One region of the Streptomyces sp. SS8 genome, then DNA from elsewhere that is predicted to be linked to it. Evidence: riboswitches for the same ligand, from Rfam matches in the RefSeq annotation. Region 1 holds a riboswitch; each other region holds the start of a gene.
What was found. A riboswitch is a leader RNA that binds a small molecule or an ion and turns the genes downstream of it on or off. The one in region 1 is predicted to bind cobalamin.
Positions count from the first base shown of each region.

Region 2: another riboswitch for cobalamin. It lies ahead of ACW69E_RS22180 (energy-coupling factor ABC transporter permease); the one in region 1 lies ahead of ACW69E_RS07480 (cobalamin biosynthesis protein).
Region 3: another riboswitch for cobalamin. It lies ahead of ACW69E_RS08470 (ribonucleoside-diphosphate reductase subunit alpha); the one in region 1 lies ahead of ACW69E_RS07480 (cobalamin biosynthesis protein).

Region 1 covers NZ_JBSVCZ010000005.1:217,633-223,273, forward strand. The annotation lists gene cobN (cobaltochelatase subunit CobN) at 1-320, opposite strand, end outside; gene ACW69E_RS07475 (cobyric acid synthase) at 383-1,936, opposite strand; gene ACW69E_RS07480 (cobalamin biosynthesis protein) at 1,933-2,988, opposite strand; cobalamin riboswitch at 3,109-3,296, opposite strand; gene ACW69E_RS07485 (hypothetical protein) at 3,558-3,773, opposite strand; gene ACW69E_RS07490 (anion permease) at 3,802-5,037, opposite strand; gene ACW69E_RS07495 (class II aldolase/adducin family protein) at 5,254-5,641, shown strand, end outside.
Region 2 covers NZ_JBSVCZ010000025.1:66,201-71,841, forward strand. The annotation lists gene ACW69E_RS22155 (DEAD/DEAH box helicase) at 1-158, shown strand, start outside; gene nshR (NshR/TsnR family 23S rRNA methyltransferase) at 260-1,069, opposite strand; gene ACW69E_RS22165 (energy-coupling factor ABC transporter ATP-binding protein) at 1,437-2,309, opposite strand; gene cbiQ (cobalt ECF transporter T component CbiQ) at 2,306-3,055, opposite strand; gene ACW69E_RS22175 (energy-coupling factor ABC transporter substrate-binding protein) at 3,060-3,467, opposite strand; gene ACW69E_RS22180 (energy-coupling factor ABC transporter permease) at 3,467-4,177, opposite strand; cobalamin riboswitch at 4,208-4,392, opposite strand; gene ACW69E_RS22185 (fused MFS/spermidine synthase) at 4,686-5,641, shown strand, end outside.
Region 3 covers NZ_JBSVCZ010000006.1:157,900-163,540, forward strand. The annotation lists gene ACW69E_RS08450 (sugar ABC transporter substrate-binding protein) at 1-94, opposite strand, end outside; gene ACW69E_RS08455 (GntR family transcriptional regulator) at 453-1,241, shown strand; gene ACW69E_RS08460 (DUF3311 domain-containing protein) at 1,265-1,558, shown strand; gene ACW69E_RS08465 (GNAT family N-acetyltransferase) at 1,662-2,186, shown strand; cobalamin riboswitch at 2,276-2,422, shown strand; gene ACW69E_RS08470 (ribonucleoside-diphosphate reductase subunit alpha) at 2,544-4,988, shown strand; gene ACW69E_RS08475 (ribonucleotide-diphosphate reductase subunit beta) at 4,979-5,641, shown strand, end outside.

The DNA of each region.
Region 1 (5,641 bases):
CCCGCCACCAGATACCTCAGCGCCTCGGCGACCACACCGGCCGGGACGGTGGAGGCGGCCATCAGCTCCGCGTCCGGGACGGACTCGCCGCCCAGCAGCACCGTCGGGATCCCGGTGGCACGCAGCGCCGCCAGTCCGTCCTCCCAGGCGCGCCGACCGCCCAGCAGGCGTACGACGGCGATGTCCGCGCCCTCCACGAGCGCGGGCAGCTCCCCTGCGACGTCGACGCGCGCCGGGTTGGCGATGCGGTACGGGGCGCCGGAGGCGCGGGCCGCCAGCAGGTCGGTGTCGGCGGTGGACAGCAGCAGTACCGTGCTCATCGAGCTCCCATCGGTTCGTACGTCCTTCGCATCGGTCGCATCGGTCGTTCGGCTCGCGCCGCTCACGGCGCACCCGGCGGCACGAACGGCAGGCCCGCGGGCGCGCCGCCCTCGATCAGCCGCAGCAGCGCGGCGGTGTCGGCGTGCTCCTCCACCAGATCGCCCAGCCGGTCCAGCTGCTCCTCGCGCAGCGCGGCGAAGGAGGTGTCCGGGGCGGGGACGAACGCCCGCCCCGCGTCGGCGGCCACCCGCCGCAGGAAGGCACGCCGGAAGCCGTCGCTCTCCAGCGAGCCGTGCCAGTGCGTGCCCCACACCGAGCCGGTGCGGCAGCCGTCCAGGAACGGCTCGTCCCCGCCGGCCACCTCGGCCACGCCGTGGTGGATCTCGTAGCCCTCCACCCGCTCGCCCAGCGCCTCGCCGACCGGCCGGGCCAGGGTCTTCTCCGCCTCGAAGCGCACCCGCACCGGCAGCAGGCCCAGGCCGTCCACCGTCCCGGCGCGCGATTCCACCTCGTCCTCGATCCGCTCGCCCAGCATCTGGAAGCCGCCGCAGATCCCCAGCACCGGGCGGCCCTCGGCCGCCCGGCGGGCCAGCGCGCCGGCCAGGCCGCGCTCGCGCAGCCAGGCCAGCGCCCGCACGGTGCCGCGGGTGCCCGGCACGATCGCCAGATCGGCGTCGGCCAGTTCCTCGGGCCGGTCGGTGAACCGCACCACCACCCCCGGCTCGGCCGCCAGCGCGTCCACGTCCGTGAAGTTCGACATCAGCGGCACGGGCACCACCGCGACCCGCAGCACGTCGCGGCCGTGCGGCGGCGCGACGGCCGACTCGCGGACGGTGCCGCGCAGCGACAGCCGCAGCCCGTCCTCCTCGTCGATGCCCAGCCCGTGCGCGTAGGGCAGGACGCCCAGCACCGGCCGGCCGGTCAGGCCGCGCAGCATCTCCAGACCGGGTTCCAGCAGCGTGACGTCACCGCGGAACTTGTTGACCAGATAACCCGCCACCAGCGCCTGGTCCCCGGGTGCCAGCAGGGCGGTGGTGCCGAAGAGGGAGGCGAAGACCCCGCCGCGGTCGATGTCGCCGACCACCACGACCGGAAGCCGGGCGGCGCGCGCCAGGCCCATGTTGACGATGTCGGTGCGCCGCAGGTTGATCTCGGCCGGGCTGCCGGCCCCCTCGCAGATCACCGCGTCGTGGGTGCGGCGCAACTCGGCCAGGCAGTCGGTGACCGTCTCCAGCAGCTCCTCCCGGCGCCCCGGGCGCCGCGCCACGCCGGGGGACGGCGGCACTGCGGGGTTCCCGAAGTAGCCGCGCGCGCTCATCTCGCCCACCGGCCTGCCCAGCAGCACCACCTGGCTGGAGCGGTCGCCACCCGGTTTGAGGAGCACGGGGTTCATCAGCGCGTTCGGCTCCACACCGGCCGCGGCGGCCTGCATGGCCTGGGCGCGGCCGATCTCGGCGCCCTCGCGCGTCACGAAGGAGTTCAGCGACATGTTCTGCGCCTTGAACGGCGCCACCTTCACGCCCCTGCGGGCCAGCCAGCGGCAGACGCCCGCCGTGACCACGCTCTTGCCCGCGTCCGAGGTCGTTCCCGCGATCAGCAACCCGCCGCCCGTCACAGCCCGCCCCCCGGCGTCCGCCGCCCCCGCCGCCGCTTCCCCGGCCGTGCGGAGCGGGTCTCCCGCAGCGCCCCGGCGGTGCCGCAGACCGCCAGAGCCAGCGCGCACACCCGGCGCGAGAGCCGCACCGCGCGCTCGATGTCCTCCACCCGCACCGGGCGGCCGCCGGCGCCCAGGACCGGCCGGTGCTCGACGCGTCCGCCGTACGACAGCGTCCCGCCCAGCCGCAGACCCAGCGCGCCCGCGAACGCCGCCTCGACCACACCGGCGTTGGGGCTGGGGTGGCGGCGGGCGTCCGCGCGCCAGGCGCGCAGCGCGCCGCGCGGGTCGGGGCCGGCGAGCGCGGCCAGCAGCGCGGTCAGCCGGGCGCCGGGCCATCCCGCCACGTCGTCCAGCCGCGCCGAGGCCCAGCCGAAGCGCAGATGGCGCGGTGAGCGGTGGCCGACCATCGCGTCCAGGGTGTTGACGGCCCGGAAGCCCGCCAGCCCCGGCACACCGGCGGCCGCGCCCCACACCAGGGCGCCCACCACGGCGTCGGAGGTGTTCTCGGCGACGGACTCGACCACCGCCCGGGCGATGCCGTCGGCGTCCAGCGCCTGCGGGTCGCGTCCGCACAGGTGCGGCAGCCGGGCGCGGGCCGCCTCCAGGTCACCCGCCTCCAGCGCGGCGGCGATCGTGCGGGCCTCGCGCGCCAGCGTCGTACCGCCGACCACCGCCCAGACGGCGGCGGCCGTGAGGGTGGTACGGGTGGCGGGGGAGCGGCGCACCGCACGGTCCAGCGCCGCCGCGGCGGCGGCGGCGCCGCCCGCGCACACGGCGGTGTACAGCGCGCCGGCGCCGCGGTGGTCGCGCCACAGCAGGCGCTCGGCGGCCGCGGCCGCGCGCCCGAAGGCGGCGACGGGATGGGCGCGGCGCGGATCGCCGGCGATCAGGTCGAGCAGGTATCCCAGGGCCGCCCCGCACGCGTAGCCCGCGGCCGGAAGGCCGGGGGCGGCGGGGAGTCCGGTGTCCGCCGGAGCGATGGCCGGGGGGAGGGCGTGATCGGCACGCATCGCGTCAGCCGGCCGTCACACCTCGTGCGGAGACGGTGGCACAGCGCGGTGGGGGCGGTGCGGCAGGCAGGATGCCGGGCATGGCGGTATGTCCTCACTCAGGGTCCTCGCCCTGGCTCGACGTGACCGGCGGTGAGAGTCTCCTGGCTCCCGGATCGGCGCTTCCCCCGGCCTTCCAGCCCGATGTGCGGGCCGTGACGCTGGGTGGGGGAGCGCTCCCCGGTGACAGTGGCGGGACCGCGCCGGATTCGCACCGGCTTCCTCTCCTGCCGCCGTTTGGCAACGGGAAGTCCACCACGGCCGGACAAGCGCGTCAACTCACCCGTGACCTGCGGCGGCGCACTGTGCGCAAGCGCACACGGCGCACGCCGGGGGTACGTGGGGGCGCTCGCGCCCCTGGGTGGGGCGGGAACGCGGGGGGGCGCCCGCGGGCGTGGGAGGAGCCCGGGAGGCCGCGTACGCCGGAGGGGGCGCCGGGAGAACGCGCGGGCGCCCGGCGGTGTCCGCCGGGCGCCCGCGAAGGCCTGACCGAGGCCTGCCGGGGCCGCGCGGGCCCCGGCAGACCTCGGTCAGGCCGCGATGATGTAGATGCCGTACGCCACCGCGGCCGCGCACAGGGCGTAGCTGGCGTAGGCGCCGACGCGGGCCAGGGCGGAGGAGCCGCCCCGCGCCTTGTCGTTGGTGCCCAGGCCGACGATGCCGAGGGTGAACAGGCCCACCAGGCCGACCGTCATCACGAGACTGACGCCGAAGACCTGGCCGAGGGCCGCCCAGTCGATGTCCATGGTGCTTCTTCCTTCGCGGGGCTCGGGCTCAGGGAGCGGAGACGGTGGTCTTCGCCGGGGTGTCGGAGGACTTCCCGGCCTCCTCCATGGCGGCGGTGGGCGGCGGGGCGACGGCCTGCACCGCGGCCGTGACCACGCCCGCGTCCTCCGCCTCGACCGGCTCGACGTCGTTGACGTTGGTGTGGTCGACCGGCTCCCGGCGGGAGGCGAACCAGATGGCGGCGATGGCGGCGACGGAGACGACTGCGACCACGGTGACGCCCCAGTCGCCCTGGATGGCCAGCAGCGCGGAGCCCGCGGCGATCAGACCGGCGGCCGGGAGGGTCAGGCCCCAGGCGGCGACCATGCGGCCGGCGGTGCTCCAGCGGACCACACCGCCCTTGCGGCCCAGGCCGCAGCCCATGATCGAGCCGGAGCAGACCTGCGTGGTGGAGAGCGCGAAGCCCAGGTGGGAGGAGGCCAGGATGGTGACGGCCGAGCTGGTCTGGGCGGCGAAGCCCTGCGCCGGGCGGATGTCGGTCAGGCCCTTGCCCATGGTGCGGATGATCCGCCAGCCGCCCAGGTAGGTGCCGAGCGCGATGGCGATACCGGCCGAGGCGATGACCCACAGCGGCGGGTCGGCGTCGGCGCCGAGCACACCGCCGGAGATCAGCGCGAGGGTGATGACACCCATCGTCTTCTGCGCGTCGTTGGTGCCGTGGGCCAGGGAGACCAGGCCGGCCGAGGCGATCTGCCCGGCGCGGTAGCCCTTGGCGACCTGCCCCTCCTCGGCGTTGCGGCTGATCCGGTAGGTCAGCCTGGTCGCGAGCATGGCCGCGATGCCGGCGACCAGGGGTGCGACGAGGGCCGGGATCAGCACCTTCATGAAGACGGCGCTGATGGAGACGGCGCCGATGCCGACGGCGGCGATCGTGGCGCCGAGGAGACCGCCCATGAGGGCGTGCGAGGAACTGGAGGGGAGTCCGGCCAGCCAGGTCAGCAGGTTCCACAGGATCGCGCCGACCAGCCCCGCGAAGATCACCGCGGGTTCGATGCCGGAGTCCTCGTTGATGAGACCCTTGGAGATCGTCGCGGCGACCTCGACCGAGATGAAGGCGCCGATGAGGTTGAGGACCGCCGACATCGCCACCGCGGTCTTGGGCTTGAGTGCCCCGGTGGAAATGGTGGTGGCCATGGCGTTGGCCGTGTCGTGGAAACCGTTGGTGAAGTCGAACACCAAGGCCGTGACGATCACGATCCCGATGAGAAGCGTGATGTTTTCCATTCACCCAGGCAATCGGTCGAGGGGGCAGGTACTCGGCGAAGGTAAGGATGCTGAGTGAACGCAAGGTGAACTGGGAACGGCGCCATGGTGTCTCATGCCGCCTGTGTGCGCAGGGTCGCACGGTGCGGTAGGAGACGCGCCCTCCACGTGCTCCGGTGCGCCGCCCGCCCCGGCACGGGCCGCCGCCGTTAGAGTGCCCCGCCGGAGGTGGTGCGGATGAGGCCGGCCTGGGCGGACGCCTGGAGGGAACTGGTGGCCACGGCCCGCCGGACGGTGGCGGACGGCCTGGTCGTGGGCACCTCGGGCAACGTGTCGGTGCGGGTCGGCGACACCGTCCTGGTCACCCCCAGCGGCATCGCGTACGACCGCCTCGGTCCGGACGAACCGTGCGCCGTCGACCTGGACGGACGGCCGGTGGCCGGCGACCTCGTGCCCACCAGCGAGCTGCCGATGCACCTGGCGGTGTACCGCTCCACCGATGCGGCGGCGATCGTCCACACCCACGCCGTGCACGCCACCGCCGTCTCCACCCTCGTCGACGAACTCCCGGCGATCCACTACATGGCCGCCGCCCTGGGCGGACCGGTCCGCGTGGCGCCGTACG
Region 2 (5,641 bases), on a different contig from region 1:
ACGTGGACCCCCGGGCCGTACGCGGGCTGAAGTTCTCCGCGGCCCTCCCCGAACGCCTCGCCGCCGCCACGGTCGCGGCACGCCTGGCCGACTTCGACGGCGCCCGCGCGGTGCTGTCGGAGCCCGTGCGTCTCGTCGACCTGAGCGGCTCCGCGTGAAAACCGAGGTCGTCCACCCACCGGCCCCGTCCCGTCAGTGGTCACCACCGAGGGGACGGGGCCGGGCGGCCGGGTGCCCGGGAAGCGGAGGCGCTTGCCGGCTACCGGCCGGCCGCGAGATTCCGGTGAATCCTCTCGTGCAGCGCGATACCGAGGGAGACGGACACGTTGAGGGACTCGGTCGTGCCGGCCATGGGAATCGAGACCGAGGCGGAGGACGCCTTCTCGAAAAGCTCGGAAGGTCCGCCCTTCTCGCTGCCGAACAGCAGGGCCAGCCGATCGGGGATTTCCCCGAGCTCCCTGACGGAGAGATCGCCTCCCGCGCTGAGCGTCATCATCCGCATTCCGCTGCCCCGGATGAAGTCGATGGCCTCCTCGCGGCCGGAGAGGACGACGGGGAGCGAGAAGACGTAGCCCCGGCTGGCCCTCTGCAGACGCCGGTCCGCGATGCTGGTGATATCGCTGTCGACCAGGACGATCCCCGAGGCCCCGAGCGCCAGCGACGTCCGCACTATCGCGCCGATGTTCCCGACGATCTTCACCCCGTCGAGGACGACGACATCTCCGTTCCGGCTCTCGATGTCGCTGAACCGCGCCGGGCGGGGGACACGGGCGATGCCGAACGCCTTGGCCTTCCTCTCCCCCTTGAACAGCTTGTTGACGATCGACGATTCGATGAGGCGGACCGGTACGTCCTGCCGCCGGCACAGCTCCAGCAACTCGGGCGGGAAGGGCGTGCCGTCGCTGCCGTAGACCTCGATGAACTCCACACCTGCCGTGATGCAGTGCACGAGGGGCTCGGTGTCCTCGATCAGCGTCGTCTTTATGCTGGATCGGGAAGGCTTGGTGACGTCGATGATCCGCTGTACCGCGGGATCGGACGGATTCGTGATGGTGTCCAACTCAGTCATGGTCGTCCTGCCGGCTGCTGTGTTCGATGGCGCGATTTTTCGGGGATGTGGAGCCCTGCGTGACGACGGCCCGCGAATGACTGCGTCGACCGGGCATTGCATAAGCAAGGGGAATTCGCTGCCGTCCGGAGAATTCCCCACTTTCCCGCCCGAGGCCCGCGCGGCCTGTTTCCCGCGCGTTGAGTATTCGCCCGGATCATACATTCCCCGCGCCGCGTCGAGCCAGCACGGTTCACGGTAGCAAGGTCCCGCTCGCCCCGCGAACGGCCGGGGCCGCCGCGGGCGCCGCCGAATTCCCGGTGCGCCGCGGGCCGTTCCCCTCGCGCCGCCGCGCCCGCGCTCGTGCCCGTGCCCGCGCCCGTGCTCGTCAGGCGCCGGCCGCCGGGGCGGGGCCGGGACCGTCGGCGTGGGCGTGCGCGAGCGCCGCCAGCTCCTCCGGGGTGCGCGGGCCCGCGGCGGCGCCGGAGGCCAGGCCCCGCGCCCGCAGCAGCCGCTCCACCGCGATGCCCCAGGGCAGCCGCAGCCCCGCCCGGTGCAGGAGGTCGGTGCGGGCCAGCATCGCGGCGGCCGGCCCGGTACGGACCCCGTCCGGGGTGAGCAGCGCCGCGTCGTCGGCCCAGAGCAGGGCGAGGTCGACGTCGTGCGTGGCCATCACCACCGTCGTCCCGCCCTCGCACAGCCCGTCCAGCGTGGCGAGCAGCCGCTCCCGGCCGTCCGGGTCGAGCCCCGCGGTCGGCTCGTCGAGGACCAGGACCTCCGGCCGCATCGCGACCGCCCCCGCGATCGCGGCCCGCTTGCGCTGGCCGTAGGAGAGCAGATGGGTGGGACGGTCTGCCAGGTGGCCGATGTCCAGGGCTTCCAGCGCCTCGTCGACCCGCGCCCGCACCTCGGCGTCCGGCAGCCCCAGGTTCAGCGGCCCGAAGGAGACGTCCTGGGCGACGGAGGCGGCGAAGAGCTGGTCGTCGGGATCCTGCACGACCAGCTGGACGGTCGTGCGCAGCCGGGTCAGCCCCTTGCGGTCGTAGGCGACGGGCCGACCATGGAGGGCCAGCTCGCCGCCGTCCGGCCGCAGTCCGCCGCTCAGCAGCCGCATCAGCGTGGTCTTGCCGCTGCCGTTGCGGCCCAGCAGGGCGAGCGTGCGCCCTTCGCGCACCTCGAAGTCGAGGCCGCTGAGCACCGGCGGCCCGTCCTCGTAGGAGAAGGACGCATCCCGCAGGGCGACGAGCGCCGGCTCGCTCATGTCAGAGGTCCTTCCAGGACGAGGGTGAGGGCGGTCACGGCGCCCAGGAGCGCGACGCTGCCGGAGGTGAAGCGCACGGAGACGCCCGCCTCGGGCACCAGCACCCGCAGGGCGCCGTCGTAACCCCGCCCGGCGAGCCCGTCCTGCAGCCGGGCGGCCCGGCCGAAGGCGCGGACGAACGCGGTGGCGCCCAGAGAGGCCAGGGAGCGCCAGGCCGCGGCCCGGGTGGTGTGCCCGAGCCGGGCGGCCTGCGCCTCACGGACGCGGCGCACAGAATCCAGCAGCAGGAAGCTCATCCGGTACGTCACCAGGGCGACGTCCACGACCGGCGCGGGCACACCGGCCCTCACCAGGCGGGGCAGCAGGTCGGACATCGGGGTGGTGAAGGCGAACAGCAGCACGCCCAGGGAGGCCGCCGAGGTGCGCAGCAGCAGCTCCCCGGCACGGGCCGGGCCGTCGTCGGCGAGGGACAGCAGCCCCTCCGGACCGCCGACCTGGACGAGCAGCGTGGCCGCGCCGGTCACGCAGAAGCCCAGGGGCACCCGGCAGGCGCGCCACAGTCTGCGGCCGGGCACGCCCGCCGGGCCCAGCAGCACGGCGAGCGCGGTGAGGGACACCAGGGCCGCGCCCGGCCAGGGCGGCAGGCACAGCGCCAGTGCGGTGAGGCCGAAGCCGAGCACGGCCTTGTCCACGGGGTGGCGGCGGCGCCAGCGGTTGCCGTGCGCCGCCGCGTCGATCGGCAGCACGGGCTCAGGCTCCCCGGGGCCCGGTCTCCCCGGCGCTCCCCGCGCTGCCCCCGGCATCCTCCGGACGCGCTTCCGGCAGGGCCCCCTGCTGCGCCTCCCGCAGCGCCCCGGCCCGCCGCTCGCCCTGGCGGCGCCCGCGGCGCAGGCCGAAGTAGTAGGCGAGAACGCCCGCGCCGAGCGCGGCCTGCAGGGCGAACAGCGCCGACTCCACCTCACCGGAGGGCGGCTCGTACAGCGGGGAGAACCACGGCTCGTAGTCCGGCTCGATCTCGGTGATCGCCGTCTCCGCCTCGGCGTCGGCGCCGGCGAACGGCTCCTCCTTGTGGTCGCCGAGGCCGAGGGCCAGGGGCAGGACCGCGAGGGCGGCCACGGCGAGCAGCAGCAGGGCGTTGATCTTCGCGTTCCTGCTCATCACGCCACCGCCTCGCTGCCGGCCGCCTTCTTCGTTCCGGCCCGCCCGCCGGACACCAGCACGCCCAGCCGGGTCAGCTCGCCCCGGCTGGACTGCACCAGCAGCCGCATCACGAACACCGTCAGAAGCCCCTCGCTCACCGCGAGGGGGATCTGCGTGAGGGCGAAGATGGAGCCGAACTTGCCGAGCGCGCCCCAGAATCCGCTGACCGGATCGGGGAACGCCAGCGCCAGCTGCGCACTGGTGACGCAGTAGGTGGACAGGTCGGCGGCGAAGGCGCCGCAGAAGACGGCCGCCATCAGCGGCGCACCGGACCGCCGCAGCAGCCGGTAGAGGGCGTACCCGGCCCAGGGGCCGGCGATCGCCATCGAGAAGGCGTTGGCGCCCAGCGTGGTCAGTCCGCCGTGCGCGAGCAGCAGCGCCTGGAACAGGAGCGTGATGGTGCCCAGTACCGCCATCATCGGCGGCCGGAACAGGATGGCCCCCAGCCCCGTGCCGGTGGGGTGCGAGCAACTCCCGGTCACCGACGGCAACTTCAGGGCCGACAGGACGAACGTGAAGGCTCCGGAGGCGCCCAGGAGCAGAGTGCTCCCGGGATGCTCCCTGACCTCACGGGTGAGACGGCGGACTCCGTGGACGATGAACGGGGCGGACGCGGCGCCCCAGGCGACCGCGTGCGCGGGGGGCAGGAAGCCCTCGGCTATGTGCATGACCGGACAGACCCTCTCCAGCACCTCGTGGATGGTTGACGCGCCCTGGCCGGTCTCCTGGCTGACGGGTACCACCGCCCGGGCTCCGCCTTCCCGGGCCCCGAAGGACCCAGTGGCCGCCCGCGAGGGCTGGAGCCGGACTTCCCGATCACAGTGGCGAGGGCCGCACCGGTATCGCACCGGATTTCCCGTTCACCAAGGCGTGGCGACAGTAATGCGCGCGCGGAAGCATTGGCAAGCAGGCCCTTTTCGCGTACGGGCCCGGGGCGGCGGATCCGGTGCCGGTACGGCGCGCGTTGTGCGGGTGGGGACCTTGGACCGGGCCGGTGCGCGGCGTGACGGCGGCGGGCCCGTGCCGTTGGGCAGGAGGCAGGACCATGACGCGGTACGGAGGGGGAGGCGGCCACGACGGTTCCGCCCGGTGGCTCGTGCGCCGCCGCGAACCCCGGGGCGACCGGGCAACAGGGGCTTCGGCCGTGGCCGTTCGGCCGGTGCGGCGCGTGCGAGGATGTCCCATGTGACCGAATCGTCTTCCCCGCCCGTCGCCCGGAGCGCGCCCCGCGGTCGCGGTCCGGGCTCCCGCGCCGCCGCCGTGCTCGTGTTCGGGTCCTCGGCCGCGGTCCTGGTCGTCGAGATCACCGCCCTGCGGCTGCTGGCCCCCTACCTCGGTCTCACCCTGGAGACCAGCACCCTGGTGATCGGCATAGCCCTCACCGCCATCGCGCTGGGCTCCTGGCTGGGCGGGCGCGTCGCCGACCGGGTCGACCCGCGCCGGCTCCTGGGCCCTTCGCTCGGGGTGTCGGGAGCGGTGGTGGCGCTCACCCCCGCCGTGCTGCGCACCACGGCGGAGTGGGCGCCGCCCGCGCTGCTGTCGATCGCGTCGCTGACCATCCTGGTGCCGGGCGCGCTGCTCTCCGCGGTGACGCCGATCGTGACCAAGCTGCGTCTCACCACTCTCGCCGAGACCGGAACGGTCGTGGGCCGGCTGTCCGGCGTCGGCACCGCCGGCGCCATCCTCGGCACCGTCCTGACCGGCTTCGTCCTCGTGTCGCGCCTGCCGGTCAGCGGCATCCTGATCGGTCTCGGCTCGCTGCTGGTGGCCGGCTCGGCGCTGGTCGAGTGGCGGACGCGCGGGTGGAGTGGCGCACCCGCCCTGGCGCTCGCGGTCCTCGCCGGCGGCCTGGCCGCCACGGTCGCGCCCGGCGGCTGCGACGCGGAGACCAGATACCACTGCGCACGGGTCGTCGCCGACCCGGACCGGGACAGCGGCCGCACGCTCGTCCTGGACGGCCTTCGCCACTCCTACGTCGACATCGAGGACCCGACCTACCTGAAGTTCGCCTACGTACGCGCCATCGCGTCGGTGGTCGACGCAGCCTTTCCCGGGCAGGAGCCGCTCGCGGCCCACCACCTGGGCGGCGGCGGGCTCACCTTCCCCCGCTACCTGGCGGCCACGCGGCCCGG
Region 3 (5,641 bases), on a different contig from region 1:
CCTTGGAGGAGTTGTCCCCACCCTCCCCGCCGCAGGCGACGAGGCCGGTCATCATCGCCGCGGCACCGATCGCCGCTACGAGCTTGTGCTTCACGTGCTTCTCCTTCGGGATGCCAGAAGTCCCCCCGCCCGCCGTCCGAGATCTCCGCTCCCGCCGGATGGCCGCTTCTGCCGTACCGTGCGTGGCGGGCGCCGGGGTGCGTCGACATGCGACGAGTACGGCCCGTGGGGCTGGGCTGGCCTGTAGTGGTTTAGACCAGTGCCCGCAGCTTGGCCTAGACCTATATCGCTGTCAACGGTGTATAAAGCTCGCGGTCGCATCCGTTACCGGACCGACATCTGAGCCGGGACGCCCCCGGGGACGGCGGCCGTGCCACGATGTGATCCGCTACGTACGGAGGAAGCCGGTGACGGCACTGGAGAAGTCACGACACGAGTCGGGAAGGCGCGCGATGGACAGCGACGGGGCCACGAACACCGCTGCCGGCGCCCGCTCCGCCGGAGGCGCCGCCGCCGGACGCACCGCGCGCGTGCCCAAGTACTACCGGCTCAAGCGGCATCTGCTGGAGATGACCGAGACGATGCCCCCGGGCACCCCGGTCCCTCCGGAGCGCACGCTCGCCGGCGAGTTCGACACCTCCCGCACCACCGTGCGCCAGGCGCTCCAGGAACTGGTCGTCGAGGGGCGGCTGGAGCGCATCCAGGGCAAGGGCACCTTCGTGGCCAAGCCCAAGGTCGCCCAGGCGCTCCAGCTCACCTCCTACACCGAGGACATGCGCGCCCAGGGGCTGGAGCCCACCTCCCAGCTCCTGGACATCGGCTACGTCACCGCCGACGACCGGCTCGCCGGGCTGCTCGACATCCCCTCCGGGGACCGCGTCCTGCGCATCGAGCGGCTGCGGCTGGCCAGCGGCGAGCCGATGGCCATCGAGACCACGCACCTGTCGCAGAAGCGCTTCCCGGCCCTGCGCCGCAGCCTGGTGAAGTACTCCTCCCTCTACACGGCCCTGGCCGAGGTGTACGACGTGCACCTCGCCGAGGCGGAGGAGACCATCGAGACCTCCCTGGCCACCCCGCGCGAGGCGGGCCTGCTGGGCACGGACGTCGGCCTGCCGATGCTGATGCTCTCCCGGCACTCGCGCGACACCGAGGGCGAGCCGGTGGAGTGGGTGCGCTCGGTCTACCGCGGCGACCGCTACAAGTTCGTCGCCCGCCTCCAGCGCCCCGGCCGGGGGCGGTGAGCGCGGGGCCGGAGCCGCAAGCCATGCCCGTACCGCCGAAGAACCCCGGCCCCCTCCCGGTCGTCACACCGGCGCGGGTGGCGACCGCCGCCTGCCTGCTCGCGCCCTTCGCCGCGATGCTGTGGGTCGGCTCGTACGCCAGGACCGAGCCGGCCCTGGCCGGGATCCCCTTCTTCTACTGGTACCAGCTGCTCTGGGTGCCCCTCACCGCCGCGCTGACGGGCGTCGCGTACGTACTGGTGCGGCGCGACCGGGCTGCGCGGCGGGCCGCGGAACGCGGGGGGCCAAAAGAGAGCGCGGTGGACGACGAGCGGTGAGGCGCGCGCCCGGCACCGGCCCGCCGCCCCTCCTCCGCGCCCCGCGCCCCGCCGGTGGAAAGCCGTTGCACCACCACGGCCGGGATACCTCGTGATGACCGCCATGGACATCACCATCAGGGTCGCGCGCCCGCACGAGTTCGAGGCCGCCGGGGAGTTGGCGGCCGGGGTGTACCTCGGGGACGGCCTGCTGGACTTCGGCGCCCAGGACCCGTACCCGGCCGTGCTGCGGGACGCCCGGCGCCGGGCCGAGCACGCCGAACCGCTGGTGGCCGCGGGCCCCTTGGACGGGGTTACGGGCGGCGGCACCGACGAGGTCCTGGGCACCGTCACCTTCGCGGTGCGCGGCGGCGAGTACGCGGAGACCGCACGCCCCGGCGAGGGGGAGTTCCGGATGCTGGCGGTACGCCCCTCGGCGCGCGTCCGGGGCGTGGGCGAGACCCTGGTGCGCGGGTGCGTGGACCGGGCCCGCGCACTGGGCCTGGAGCGGCTGGCGCTCTCCGGCCATCCCATGATGCACACTGCCCACCGCCTCCACGGGCGGCTGGGGTTCGTCCGCACCCCCGACCGCGACTGGCGCCCCGTCGAGGACGTCCCCCTGCTGACCTTCGCCCTGGCCCTGAGATGAGCGCACGCCGCCCGGCCGTGGTCCCGCACCCACCCAGGAAACCCTCCGACACAACATCTAGGGGTGCTTTGCCGGATCACCACTAGATGTATGCTCATCTCGCTGTCGCCGCAGGGGAATCCGGTGTGAGTCCGGAGCTGTCCCGCAACGGTGTGCGGCGGGCTGCCCCCGTGTCGTTCGCACGGTCAGGGCCGTCCGCCGCGAGTCCGAGGACCTGCCGACGGTGTTCATTCACACGTCCGGGCCTCGTGGGTTGGGCCGGCGGACGCGAGCGGTGCGCCCTCCTCCGGCCGGGTGTGCCCGTACGCGCCTGCTTCTCCTCCCCCGGGGCCGTCGGCCCACGAGGGAGAGCACCGAGTGACCATCTCATCAGCGGAGCCCGCCACGGCCTGTGCGCCGGCCCGCGCACCGGAGGACGACCGTCCGGGCGCGGCGCTGCTGCGCACCCTGGCGGAGCTCGCCGCCGATCTGCCCGCCACCGACCCCGGGCGGGTCGCCGCCGCCGCGCTGCGCGGGCGCCACCCCGGCGCGGACGAGGCCCTGCTGCGCTCCCTGGCGACCGAGGCCGCGGCCGGCCTCATCGCCGAGGAGCCCGAGTACTCGCGGCTGGCGGCGCGGCTGCTCGCTCCGGCGATCCGCCAGGAGGCCGCCGGGCAGGGCGCGGTGTCCTTCTCCGCGTCGGTGGCGGTCGGCCACCGACAGGAGCTGATCGCCGACCGCACGGCCGGCTTCGTCGCCGAGCACGCCGGCCGGCTCGACGCACTGGCCGAGGACGCCCTCGCCGGCGGAGCCGACGACCGCTTCGGCTACTTCGGACTGCGCACGCTCCACTCCCGCTATCTGCTGCGCCACCCGGTGACCCGCGCCGTGATCGAGACCCCGCAGTACTTCCTGCTGCGCGTGGCCTGCGGGCTGGCCGCCGACTCCTCCGAGCGGGCGCTGGAGGAGGTCGCCGAGCTGTACCGGCTCACCAGCACGCTGTCCTACCTCCCCTCCTCCCCCACCCTGTTCAACTCCGGCACCCGGCACCCCCAGATGTCCTCCTGCTACCTGCTGGACTCCCCCCGGGACGAGCTGGACTCGCTCTACGAGCGCTACCATCAGGTCGCGCGCCTGTCCAAGCACGCCGGCGGCATCGGGCTGTCCTTCTCCCGGATCCGCTCGCGCGGTTCGCTGATCCGCGGCACCAACGGCCACTCCGGCGGCATCGTGCCGTTCCTGCGGACCCTGGACGCCTCGGTCGCGGCCGTCAACCAGGGCGGCCGGCGCAAGGGCGCGGCCTGCGTCTACCTGGAGACCTGGCACGCCGACATCGAGGAGTTCCTCGAACTGCGCGACAACACCGGCGAGGAGGCCCGCCGCACCCACAACCTCAACATCGCCAACTGGATCCCGGACGAGTTCATGCGCCGGGTCGGGGCGGACACCGACTGGTCGCTGTTCTCCCCGTCCGACGTCCCCGAACTGGTGGACCTGTGGGGCGAGGAGTTCGACGCCGCCTACCGCAGGGCGGAGACGGCCGGACTGGCGGTGCGGACGGTTCCGGCGCGTACGCTCTACGCCCGGATGATGCGCACCCTCGCCCAGACCGGCAACGGCTGGATGACGTTCAAGGACACCGCCAACCGCACGGCCAACCAGACCGCCGGGCCGGGCCGCGTCGTCCACTCCTCCAACCTCTGCACCGAGATCCTGGAGGTCACCGACGACGGTGAGACGGCCGTGTGCAACCTGGGCTCGGTCAACCTCGCGGCCCATCTGCGCGCCGGCGCCGACGGGGAACCGCGCCCCGGCGAGGAACTGGACTGGGAGCGGCTGGACGCCACCGTCCGCACCGCCGTGCTCTTCCTCGACCGGGTGGTGGACGTCAACTACTACCCGACCGGGCAGGCCGCGGCCTCCAACTCCCGCTGGCGTCCGGTGGGTCTGGGGCTGATGGGCCTGCAGGACGTGTTCTTCCGGCTGCGCCTGCCCTTCGACTCCCCCGGGGCCCGGCGGCTGTCCACCCGGATCTCCGAGCGCATCATGCTCGCCGCCTACGAGGCGTCCGCCGGTCTCGCCGAGCGCCACGGCCCGCACCCGGCCTGGTCCGAGACCCGTGCCGCCCGCGGCGTGCTCCACGTCGACCACTACCCGCAGGCGGAGATCACCTGGCCGGAGCGCTGGGCCGCGCTGCGGGAGCGGCTCGCCACCGCGGGCCTGCGCAACTCGCTGCTGCTGGCGATCGCGCCGACCGCGACGATCGCCTCGATCGCGGGCGTCTACGAATGCGTGGAGCCGCAGGTCTCCAACCTCTTCAAACGCGAGACGCTCAGCGGTGAGTTCCTCCAGGTGAACTCCTATCTGGTGGCGGACCTCAAGCGGCTGGGCCTGTGGGACGAGCGCACCCGCGAGGCGCTGCGCGAGTCCAGCGGCTCGGTGGCCGGTCTGCCCTGGATCCCCGCGGAGGTCCGCGAGCTGTACCGCACGGCCTGGGAGATCCCGCAGCGCGCCCTGATCGACATGGCCGCGGACCGCACCCCGTTCCTGGACCAGGGCCAGTCGCTCAACCTGTTCATGGCGTCGCCGACCATCGGCCGGCTCAGCTCGATGTACGCCTACGCCTGGAAGCGCGGTCTGAAGACCACGTACTACCTGCGCTCACGTCCCGCGACCCGTATCGCGCGGGCCGCGGGCGGCGCGTCCGCGGCCGCTCCCGCGCCCGGCGCCCCCGTACCCGTTTCCGTGGAGCGGGGGGCGCCGGCCGCCGGTGCCGCCGCCTGCTCCCTGGAGAACCCCGAGTCCTGCGAGGCATGCCAGTGACCACCACCGACCGGACCCCTGCTTCCCGGAACCTGCTGGACCCGGGCTTCGAACTCACCCTGCGGCCGATGCGCTACCCGGCCTTCTACGAGCGCTACCGCGACGCGATCAGGAACACCTGGACGGTGGAGGAGGTGGACCTCCACTCCGACGTGGCCGACCTGGCGAAGCTCTCCCCGGGTGAACAGCACCTGATCGGGCGGCTGGTCGCCTTCTTCGCCACCGGCGACTCGATCGTGGCCAACAACCTGGTGCTGACGCTGTACAAGCACATCAACTCGCCCGAGGCCCGGCTGTACCTGTCGCGGCAGCTGTTCGAGGAGGCCGTGCACGTCCAGTTCTACCTGACCCTGCTGGACACCTACCTGCCCGACCCGGACGAGCGCGCCGCCGCCTTCGCCGCGGTGGAGAACATCGAATCCATCCGGGAGAAGGCGCGGTTCTGCTTCAAGTGGATGGCCGCCCTCGAAGGAGGTGAGGGGGTGGAGCCGATCGAGCGCCTTGGGAGCCGGTCCGACCGCCGCCGCTTCCTGCTGAACCTGATCTGCTTCGCGGCGTGCATCGAGGGCCTGTTCTTCTACGGCGCCTTCGCCTACGTCTACTGGTTCCGCTCCCGCGGCCTGCTGCACGGGCTGGCCACCGGCACCAACTGG